3 regions of the Kluyvera fluvialis genome follow, and region 1 is predicted to be linked to each of the others. Evidence: predicted binding sites of a transcription regulator. Region 1 holds the regulator's gene; each other region holds the start of a gene.
The links. Region 1 encodes PurR, which represses purine synthesis genes. Its sites were predicted from a motif close to CANGCAAACGTTTGCNTG; they were not measured.

Region 1 (3,279 bases):
CATCAATGTGGTGTAATCCGGCGACAGCGCCGAGAGCACATTACCGAGGGTAAATATCGCCATCAGGAAGATAAGCGCATTGCGTCGCCCACGGTGCGATAACAGCAGCGTCATCAACGGAGCACCCACCATCACCCCAACCGCATAAGCGCTGATCAACATTCCCGCAACGGGAATTGAGACATCCACACCCTTCGCAATTACCGGCAAAAGGCCCATCGGGGAGAACTCGGTAGTGCCAATGCCAAAAGCCCCAATGGCGAGCGCCAATAATGGGAAATTAATTTTCATGCCATAACTCCGGTTAGCCGCATCGAGAGTGCGACATCAATATGATGTTAAAAGCATGACATTAATCACAGAAAAGCAGAAGCGTACAAAATAGCAAAAGATTATTGCTTATTTGCTAACAATCGGATGATGAGGGAGCGGCAGCCCCCTCACAGGGGAATTAATGCAGGATGGCAGTGAACGCTGCGGCGACAATCAGCGCAAGCGTTACAACGGTAGTAGAGAGCGACAGCTTAAGTTCGGTACTCATCAATTTTTCTCCTTTTTATTGCTACAGCAAAACTGACCTTACTCATTTTTGCACAGTTAATCATAAAAATCTTCACAGATTTAGCAGGATGTTTGTTTTTGCTCTTCCACTTTGCGTCAAGATAGGCCAAAATTCGACGCTTATTTAAAAGCGTACCGGCCATTGACCCCCTCCTGTCGTCCTGTATCGTTTTCCCGGCGAATCGCAATTCACAAATTGCGCCAGGGTGTGTGAAGGCAAACGTTTTCCTTTCGATTTTTTCAGGGGCAGGCCAGGGTCTGGAGTGAGATGGAATGGCAACTATTAAAGATGTAGCGAAGCGCGCAAACGTTTCCACTACAACCGTATCACATGTAATTAACAAAACGCGTTTTGTCGCCGAGGAAACGCGTGAAGCGGTCTGGGCGGCGATTAAAGAGTTGCACTACTCGCCAAGCGCCGTTGCCCGTAGCCTGAAGGTTAATCACACCAAATCCATTGGTTTGTTAGCCACCAGCAGCGAAGCGGCCTACTTTGCCGAAATTATCGAAGCCGTTGAGAAAAACTGCTTCGAAAAAGGCTATACGCTGATTCTGGGTAACGCGTGGAACAACCTGGAAAAACAGCGCGCCTATCTGTCGATGATGGCGCAAAAACGCGTAGATGGCCTGTTGGTCATGTGCTCTGAGTATCCAGAGCCTCTGCTGACGATGCTCGAAGAATATCGCCACATCCCAATGGTGGTGATGGACTGGGGCGAAGCCAAAGCCGACTTTACCGATTCGGTAATCGATAACGCCTTTGAAGGCGGCTATATGGCTGGCCGTTATCTGATCGAACGCGGTCATCGCGATATCGGCGTGATCCCAGGGCCGCTGGAGCGCAACACCGGCGCCGGGCGTCTGGCGGGCTTTATGAAAGCGATGGAAGAGGTACAAATCAACGTACCGGCTAACTGGATTGTACAAGGCGATTTTGAGCCAGAATCCGGCTATCGCGCGATGCAGCAAATTTTGTCGCAGCATCCTCGCCCAACCGCTATCTTTTGCGGTGGCGATATCATGGCGATGGGCGCGCTGTGCGCCGCTGACGAAATGGGGCTGCGCGTGCCGCAGGACATTTCGCTGATCGGTTATGATAATGTGCGTAACTCGCGCTTCTTTACCCCAGCGCTGACAACCATTCACCAGCCGAAAGATTCGCTTGGTGAAACAGCCTTCAATATGCTGATGGACAGAATTGTCAGCAAGCGCGAAGAGTCACAGTCGATTGAAGTCCACCCGCGTCTTATCGAGCGTCGCTCGGTTGCCGATGGTCCTTATCGCGATTACCGTCGTTAATCGCTTTTTGCGGATGCCCTACTCGGGCGTCCGCAGCCACTCTTGATTTAACGTTTCACTGTCGCCCAAATATTCCAGCAACCAGCTTAACGCCGGAGAAGCATCGCTTTGCTGCCACGTCAGGCAACAGGCGGCATCCTGGAAAGGGTTTTCCAGCTCCAGCGCGACCCATTCACCGCTTTCCAGCCACGGTTGCGCCACGTGCCCCGGCACCATCGCCACACATAACCCCGCCGAAATACAGGTTTCTGATGATGCCCAATCCGGCACGACCACCCTTTTTTGGTTATCCAGCAGCCAGGTTGTCCGTTTTGGCAACGAGCGCGAGGTATCTTCGCGCACCAACGATGGCCAGTTGCGCAACACATCGTCGCTCAATGGCCCCGTCATTTTCGCCAGCGGATGCGAGCCAGACACCACGCAGTGCCAGTTGAGCATCCCCATATCACGAAAGGCAAAGCGCCCCCCGACAGGAATCGCCTGCGTTGCGCCGATCGCTAACTCCACGCGACCGTCAGCTAATGCATCCCACACGCCGTTGAACACTTCCTGGTACACAATCAGCTCAACGTCGCTGAAATGACGATAGAAATCGACAATCAGTTGCCGGGTGCGCTGTGGCTTGACGATGTTATCCACGGCAATCGCCAACTGCCCGCGCCAACCATTCGCTATCTGCTGGCACTGCTGACGGGTGATCTGCATTTTTTTGATAACAGATCGCCCTTCTTTTAAAAACCATGCTCCGGCTGGCGTCAGTTCAACGTCACGATGGCGACGTTCAAACAGCGGCACAGCAAGCCACTCCTCTAACTGACGTACCGTGTAGCTTACAGCAGAAGGCACACGGTGCAGCTCCTGTGCGGCAGCGCTGAAACTGCCGTTACGCGCAACTGCATCAACCACTTCCAGCGAATATTCAGACCACATTTTCTGCCTGCAAAAATTTTGAATCCATGACTCAAATATTAGCGTTTCACAAGCTCGAATGCACTCTCTACACTCAGCGACTCTGTTCACTAACAATAAAAAGGGCGATTTATGCAACCTGGGAAAGGTTTTTTAGTTTGGCTCGCAGGGCTTAGCGTGCTGGGCTTTCTGGCCACCGATATGTATCTACCTGCATTTGCTGCCATCCAGCAAGACTTACAAACCCCAGCGTCTGCGGTCAGTGCCAGCCTGAGCCTGTTCCTCGCCGGTTTCGCAGTAGCACAACTACTGTGGGGGCCGTTGTCCGACCGCTACGGGCGCAAGCCCATTTTGCTGACGGGGTTAACCATTTTCGCTATCGGCTGTCTGGGGATGCTGTGGGTGCGCGATGGCACTACGCTGCTGGTACTGCGCTTTGTTCAGGCGGTAGGCGTCTGTGCGGCGGCAGTCACCTGGCAGGCGATGGTCACCGATTACTATCCACCGCAG
Region 2 (3,279 bases), 2.2 Mb from region 1:
CTCCAAGTCGACATCGTTTACAGCGTGGACTACCAGGGTATCTAATCCTGTTTGCTCCCCACGCTTTCGCACCTGAGCGTCAGTCTTCGTCCAGGGGGCCGCCTTCGCCACCGGTATTCCTCCAGATCTCTACGCATTTCACCGCTACACCTGGAATTCTACCCCCCTCTACGAGACTCAAGCTTGCCAGTTTCAAATGCAGTTCCCAGGTTGAGCCCGGGGATTTCACATCTGACTTAACAAACCGCCTGCGTGCGCTTTACGCCCAGTAATTCCGATTAACGCTTGCACCCTCCGTATTACCGCGGCTGCTGGCACGGAGTTAGCCGGTGCTTCTTCTGCGAGTAACGTCAATTGCTGCGGTTATTAACCACAACACCTTCCTCCTCGCTGAAAGTACTTTACAACCCGAAGGCCTTCTTCATACACGCGGCATGGCTGCATCAGGCTTGCGCCCATTGTGCAATATTCCCCACTGCTGCCTCCCGTAGGAGTCTGGACCGTGTCTCAGTTCCAGTGTGGCTGGTCATCCTCTCAGACCAGCTAGGGATCGTCGCCTAGGTGAGCCATTACCCCACCTACTAGCTAATCCCATCTGGGCACATCCGATGGTGTGAGGCCCGAAGGTCCCCCACTTTGGTCTTGCGACGTTATGCGGTATTAGCTACCGTTTCCAGTAGTTATCCCCCTCCATCGGGCAGTTTCCCAGACATTACTCACCCGTCCGCCACTCGTCACCCGAGAGCAAGCTCTCTGTGCTACCGTTCGACTTGCATGTGTTAGGCCTGCCGCCAGCGTTCAATCTGAGCCATGATCAAACTCTTCAATTTAAGTTTGATGCTCGTGAATTAAACTTCGTAATGAATTACGTGTTCACTCAGAGACTTGGTATTCATTTTTCGTCTTGCGACGTTAAGAATCCGTATCATTGAGTGCCCACACAGATTGTCTGATAAATTGTTAAAGAGCAGTGCAACGCGGCGTTAAGCTCACCGTTGCGAGGTGGCGTATAATACGCTTTCCTCTTTCAGAGTCAACCCTGAATTTCAGGATTTTTTTCTCTTCAACCGAACCGGCTATCTGGTGTGAAGTGATTCACATCCGCCGTGTCGATGGAGGCGCATTATAGGGAGTTCCCGAGAGTCCGCAACCCCTAAATTGCAGAAAAATGACTGACTGCTGCAATCCCCAGCAGAAACCCGCTTTATACCCATTTACACACAGAGTTATCCACAAATCGATGCCCTCACCGCCCTCTATCGCGCTCTCTTAGCCTTTATACGTAGGGTAAAAAAGAGGAACAAAAGGAAAGAGAAAAATTCGCGAGCGTTGCGCAAACGTTTTCGTTACAATGCCACCGCAAAACAAGGATGCCCCGTAAGGGGCGTTAGCTGAGTTTTTATCCAAGAATTCACCTAACGCTCTCTGTAATAGTCAAATCCAGGGGATTTACCATGCAACAACGTCGTCCAGTCCGCCGCGCTCTGCTCAGTGTTTCTGACAAGGCCGGTATCATCGAATTCGCTCAGGCACTTTCTGCACGTGGAGTGGAGCTGCTGTCTACAGGTGGCACTGCGCGCCTGTTAGCAGAGAAAGGCCTGCCAGTGACCGAAGTTTCCGATTACACCGGCTTCCCGGAAATGATGGATGGACGCGTGAAGACCCTGCATCCAAAAGTACACGGCGGCATTCTCGGTCGTCGCGGCCAGGATGATGCGATTATGGAACAGCACCACATCCAGCCTATCGATATGGTAGTCGTTAACCTGTATCCGTTCGCCGAGACCGTCGCCCGCGAAGGCTGCTCGCTGGAAGATGCCGTAGAGAATATTGATATCGGCGGCCCAACTATGGTGCGCTCCGCTGCCAAGAACCATAAAGATGTTGCGATCGTGGTGAAGAGCAGCGACTACGACGCCATTATTAAAGAGATGGACGCCAACGAAGGTTCCCTGACGCTGGAAACCCGTTTCGACCTCGCCATCAAAGCCTTCGAACACACCGCCGCTTACGACAGCATGATTGCCAACTACTTCGGCAGTATGGTTCCGGCCTATCACGGTGAAAGCCAGGAAGCCGCAGGTCGCTTCCCACGTACGCTGAACCTGAACTTCATTAAGAAGCAGGATATGCGCTACGGCGAAAACAGCCACCAGCAGGCTGCCTTCTATATAGAAGAGAATGTAAAAGAGGCTTCGGTTGCTACCGCAACGCAGGTGCAGGGTAAAGCGCTCTCTTACAACAATATCGCCGACACCGACGCAGCGCTGGAGTGTGTGAAAGAGTTCTCCGAGCCAGCGTGTGTCATCGTCAAGCACGCTAACCCGTGCGGCGTGGCGGTCAGCACCTCTATTCTTGACGCCTATGATCGCGCGTACAAAACCGACCCTACCTCCGCATTCGGCGGCATCATCGCGTTTAACCGCGAACTGGATGCCGAAACCGCACAAGCGATTATCTCTCGCCAGTTTGTTGAGGTGATCATTGCCCCTTCAGCCACGGACGAAGCGCTGAAAATCACCGCAGCCAAGCAGAACGTTCGCGTTCTGACCTGCGGCCAGTGGGCGCAGCGCGTTGCGGGCCTGGATTTCAAACGCGTTAATGGCGGTCTGCTGGTTCAGGACCGCGACCTGGGTATGGTGGGCGAAAGCGAACTGCGCGTCGTCACCAAACGTCAGCCGACCGAGCAAGAGCTGCGCGATGCGCTGTTCTGCTGGAAAGTGGCGAAGTTCGTGAAATCCAACGCCATTGTTTATGCCAAAGAAAACATGACTATCGGGATAGGCGCAGGCCAGATGAGCCGCGTTTATTCTGCCAAAATCGCCGGTATCAAAGCCGCTGACGAAGGTCTGGAAGTAAAAGGTTCCGCGATGGCGTCCGATGCTTTCTTCCCGTTCCGCGATGGGATTGATGCTGCCGCTGCGGCAGGCGTGAGCTGCGTTATCCAGCCTGGCGGTTCTATCCGCGATGATGAAGTGATTGCCGCCGCCGATGAGCACGGTATCGCGATGGTCTTCACCGATATGCGCCACTTCCGCCATTAATCTACGGAGCAGACGATGAAAGTATTAGTGATTGGCAATGGCGGGCGCGAACACGCGCTGGCCTGGAAAGCGGCGCAGTCGCCTTTGGTTGATACCGTATTTGTTGCGCCGGGTAATGCGGGCACGGCACTGGAGCCAACCCTGCAAAACGTCGCCATCGGTGTAACCGACATTCCCGCGCTGTTGAGCTTTGCCCAAAACGAGAAGATCGATCTGACTATCGTTGGCCCGGAAG
Region 3 (3,279 bases), 2.3 Mb from region 1:
CCGGCGGCAATGCCGGAGGAGAGCAGGTTTTTCAGCCAGTCAGGGGCAAACTGGAGGATCTGTGGCTGCTGAGAAACGCCAAGACCCACGGCCAGAGACAGGGCGATAATCAGGATCGCGCGGCGGTTTAGCGGCTCGCGAGAGACAATACGCACGCCAGAGGCCGCGATAGTGCCGAACATCACAAGCGTTGCGCCACCGAGCACCGGCTCAGGAATGTGCTGTACAAAACCACTCACCGCCGGGAACAGGCCCAGCACGATAAGCATCAACGCAACCACAAAACCCACATAGCGGCTGGCGACGCCGGTCAACTGAATAACGCCGTTATTCTGCCCGAAGCAGGAGTTCGGGAAGGTGTTGAAGATGGCGGAAACGCAGGAGTTGAGGCCGTTTGCCAGTACGCCGCCTTTCAGGCGTTTCATGTATACCGGCCCGGAAACCGGCTGTTCAGAAACGTCGGACGTCGCGGTAATGTCGCCGATGGTTTCCAGCGAGGTAATCATAAATACCAGCATCAGCGGCAGCAGAAGGTTCCAGTCGATACCCAGCCCATAGTACAGCGGGGTAGGAACCATGATCAGACTGCTGTTGGTCGGGGTGGTGTTTTCCGGCAACATGCCGAGAAGCCATGCCATCAGGTAGCCCGCCGCCATCGCGATAACCAGCGAAGCAATGCGCAGATACGGGTTGCGTTGGCGGTTGAGCAGGATAATCAGCCCTAATACGATCCCCGCAAGTAGCAGGTTTTTCGGTGCGCCGAAGGTGTTGTCGCTTATCGCTGCGTAGCCGCCGCCGATGGACGTCAGACCAACCTGAATCAGCGACAGGCCGATAATCATTACCACCACGCCAGAAACCAGTGGGGTGATGACGCGGCGCGCCAGATGCAGAACACGAGATAACACCATCTCAGTGCAGCTCGCCAGCATCAGTGTGCCGAACAACGCCGCCATCATGGTGGGCACGTCTGCGCCGCCAGTTTTTAATGCCGTGCCGCCCATAATCAGCGGCGCAACAAAGTTGAAGCTCGTGCCCTGAATCGACAGCAGGCCGGAACCGACCGGCCCCCAGGCTTTAATCTGAATAATGGACGCAACACCGGAAGCGAATAACGACATGCTGATAATGTGCTGGGTATCTTCGGCTGGCAAACCCAGCGCCTGGCAGATGAGCAACGCCGGTGTAATGACCGCAACAAACATCGCCAGCAGGTGCTGGAGCGCGGCAAAGAGGGTTTGCGGAAGCGGCGGGCGATCTTCCAGGCGGTAAATTAATTCGCTAGTTTGCTTATGCGCAACCGGTTGCGCATCGGCTTGTTCGAGAGTATTAGCGGACATCTCAGAGGCAATCCCGTGGTGGAAAAGTGGCGATTTTAGCGGACTGGTTGGTAAAAGCAAACGGTTGCTTTGATGATGCGCAAATTATTACGGAAAATAACCGGACAAACGGCGTGGGTTGGCGCTAACGCTATTGTGCAATAGATGAGTAACCATACATTTTCCTATCACTTTTTTAGTTTTCGTGCTTAAACTTTGTGCCGTGCCTCATGATGAGGCCATTACGACATGGGAAATTTGTCGCGTATGAATGGATCATGCGTTTAATAAGGAGCTGTAATTATGTTTCATCTCGATACCTTATCGACGCTCGTTGCTGCAACGCTGGTGTTGCTGCTGGGACGAAAGCTGGTCCAGAGCGTCGCCTTCCTGAAAAAATACACCATTCCTGAACCCGTCGCGGGTGGCCTGCTGGTTGCGCTGGCGCTACTGGTGCTTAAAAAAAGCATGGGCTGGGAAATCGATTTTGATATGAGCCTGAAGGACCCACTCATGTTGGCGTTCTTTGCCACCATCGGCCTTAACGCGAACATCGCCAGCCTGCGCGCGGGCGGTAAAGTGGTGGGGACATTCCTGATTGTGGTGGTAGGGTTGCTGCTGCTGCAAAACGCGCTAGGCATCGGCATGGCGAAACTGCTGGGGCTTGATCCGCTGATGGGCCTGCTGGCGGGGTCGATTACCCTGTCGGGCGGTCACGGCACTGGCGCGGCGTGGAGTAAGCTGTTTATCGAACGCTATGGTTTTACCAACGCCACCGAAGTGGCAATGGCTTGTGCGACGTTCGGCCTGGTATTGGGCGGCTTGATTGGCGGCCCGGTGGCGCGTTATCTGGTGAAGCATTCGTCGTCGCCGAACGGCACGCCGGACGACCAGGAAGTGCCGACCGCGTTCGAAAAGCCGGACGTGGGGCGGACTATCACCTCGCTGGTATTAATTGAATCCATTGCCTTAATTGCGATTTGCCTGACGTTAGGGAAGGTGATTGCGCAACTGTTGGCGGGCACGGCGCTGGAGTTGCCAACGTTTGTCTGCGTGCTGTTTGTCGGGGTTATCCTCAGTAATGGCCTGGCGCTGATGGGCTTTTACCGAGTGTTCGACCGCGCGGTGTCGGTGCTGGGGAACGTGAGTTTGTCGCTGTTCCTGGCCATGGCGCTGATGAGCCTTAAATTGTGGGAACTGGCGGATCTCGCCCTGCCGATGATTGTGATTCTGGCGGTGCAAACCGTGGCGATGGGGCTGTACGCTATTTTCGTCACCTATCGTTTGATGGGCAAAAACTACGATGCGGCGGTGCTGGCGGCGGGGCATTGTGGTTTTGGCTTAGGCGCAACGCCAACGGCGATTGCCAATATGCAGGCAATTACCGAGCGTTTTGGCCCTTCACATACCGCATTTTTAGTTGTGCCGATGGTTGGCGCGTTCTTTATCGACATCGTTAACGCATTGGTGATTAAGCTGTATTTAATGCTGCCGATATTTGGTTAAGACAAAAATGCCGGAGATAAACTCCGGCATTTTTTTACCTGCGGACGTCTTACTCTTCGTGATCTTCCCACGCTAACGCGCGTTTCACTGCTTTCTTCCAGCCGCTGTAGCGGAAGTTGCGCTCGGTGGTTTCGATGCCAGGGCGGAATTCACGTTCAATCACCGCTTTTTCCTGCAACTCATCAAGGTTCTGCCAGAAGCCGACGGCCAGACCCGCCAGATAAGCCGCGCCCAGCGCCGTCACTTCACGCACTTCCGGGCGCTCAACGCGAGTGCCCAGAATGTCGGACTGGAACTGCATCAGGAAGTTATTGGCCACCGCGCCGCCGTCTACGCGTAGGGCGTGCAGACGAATGCCGGAGTCAGCCTGCATGGCTTCCAGCACGTCGCGCGTCTGGTAAGCGATAGATTCCAGCGTTGCGCGGATGATGTGGTTGGAGTTCACGCCACGGGT

Region 2: a site for PurR is predicted at 1,331-1,348, ahead of purH (bifunctional phosphoribosylaminoimidazolecarboxamide formyltransferase/IMP cyclohydrolase). Genes of this name have one in related genera too.
Region 3: a site for PurR is predicted at 1,394-1,411, ahead of AC6I4B_RS00625 (nucleobase:cation symporter-2 family protein). Genes of this name have one in related genera too.

What each region holds. Positions count from the first base shown of each region.
Region 1 is NZ_AP046142.1:2,394,156-2,397,434, reverse strand. It holds gene AC6I4B_RS11440 (MFS transporter) at 1-291, opposite strand, end outside; gene cydH (cytochrome bd-I oxidase subunit CydH) at 452-541, opposite strand; gene AC6I4B_RS11430 (hypothetical protein) at 525-704, opposite strand; gene purR (HTH-type transcriptional repressor PurR) at 835-1,860, shown strand; gene punR (DNA-binding transcriptional activator PunR) at 1,879-2,790, opposite strand; gene punC (purine nucleoside transporter PunC) at 2,902-3,279, shown strand, end outside.
Region 2 is NZ_AP046142.1:4,618,167-4,621,445, forward strand. It holds rRNA gene AC6I4B_RS21780 (16S ribosomal RNA) at 1-830, opposite strand, end outside; gene purH (bifunctional phosphoribosylaminoimidazolecarboxamide formyltransferase/IMP cyclohydrolase) at 1,455-3,044, shown strand; gene purD (phosphoribosylamine--glycine ligase) at 3,060-3,279, shown strand, end outside.
Region 3 is NZ_AP046142.1:127,928-131,206, forward strand. It holds gene AC6I4B_RS00625 (nucleobase:cation symporter-2 family protein) at 1-1,340, opposite strand, end outside; gene gltS (sodium/glutamate symporter) at 1,623-2,825, shown strand; gene glpK (glycerol kinase GlpK) at 2,875-3,279, opposite strand, start outside.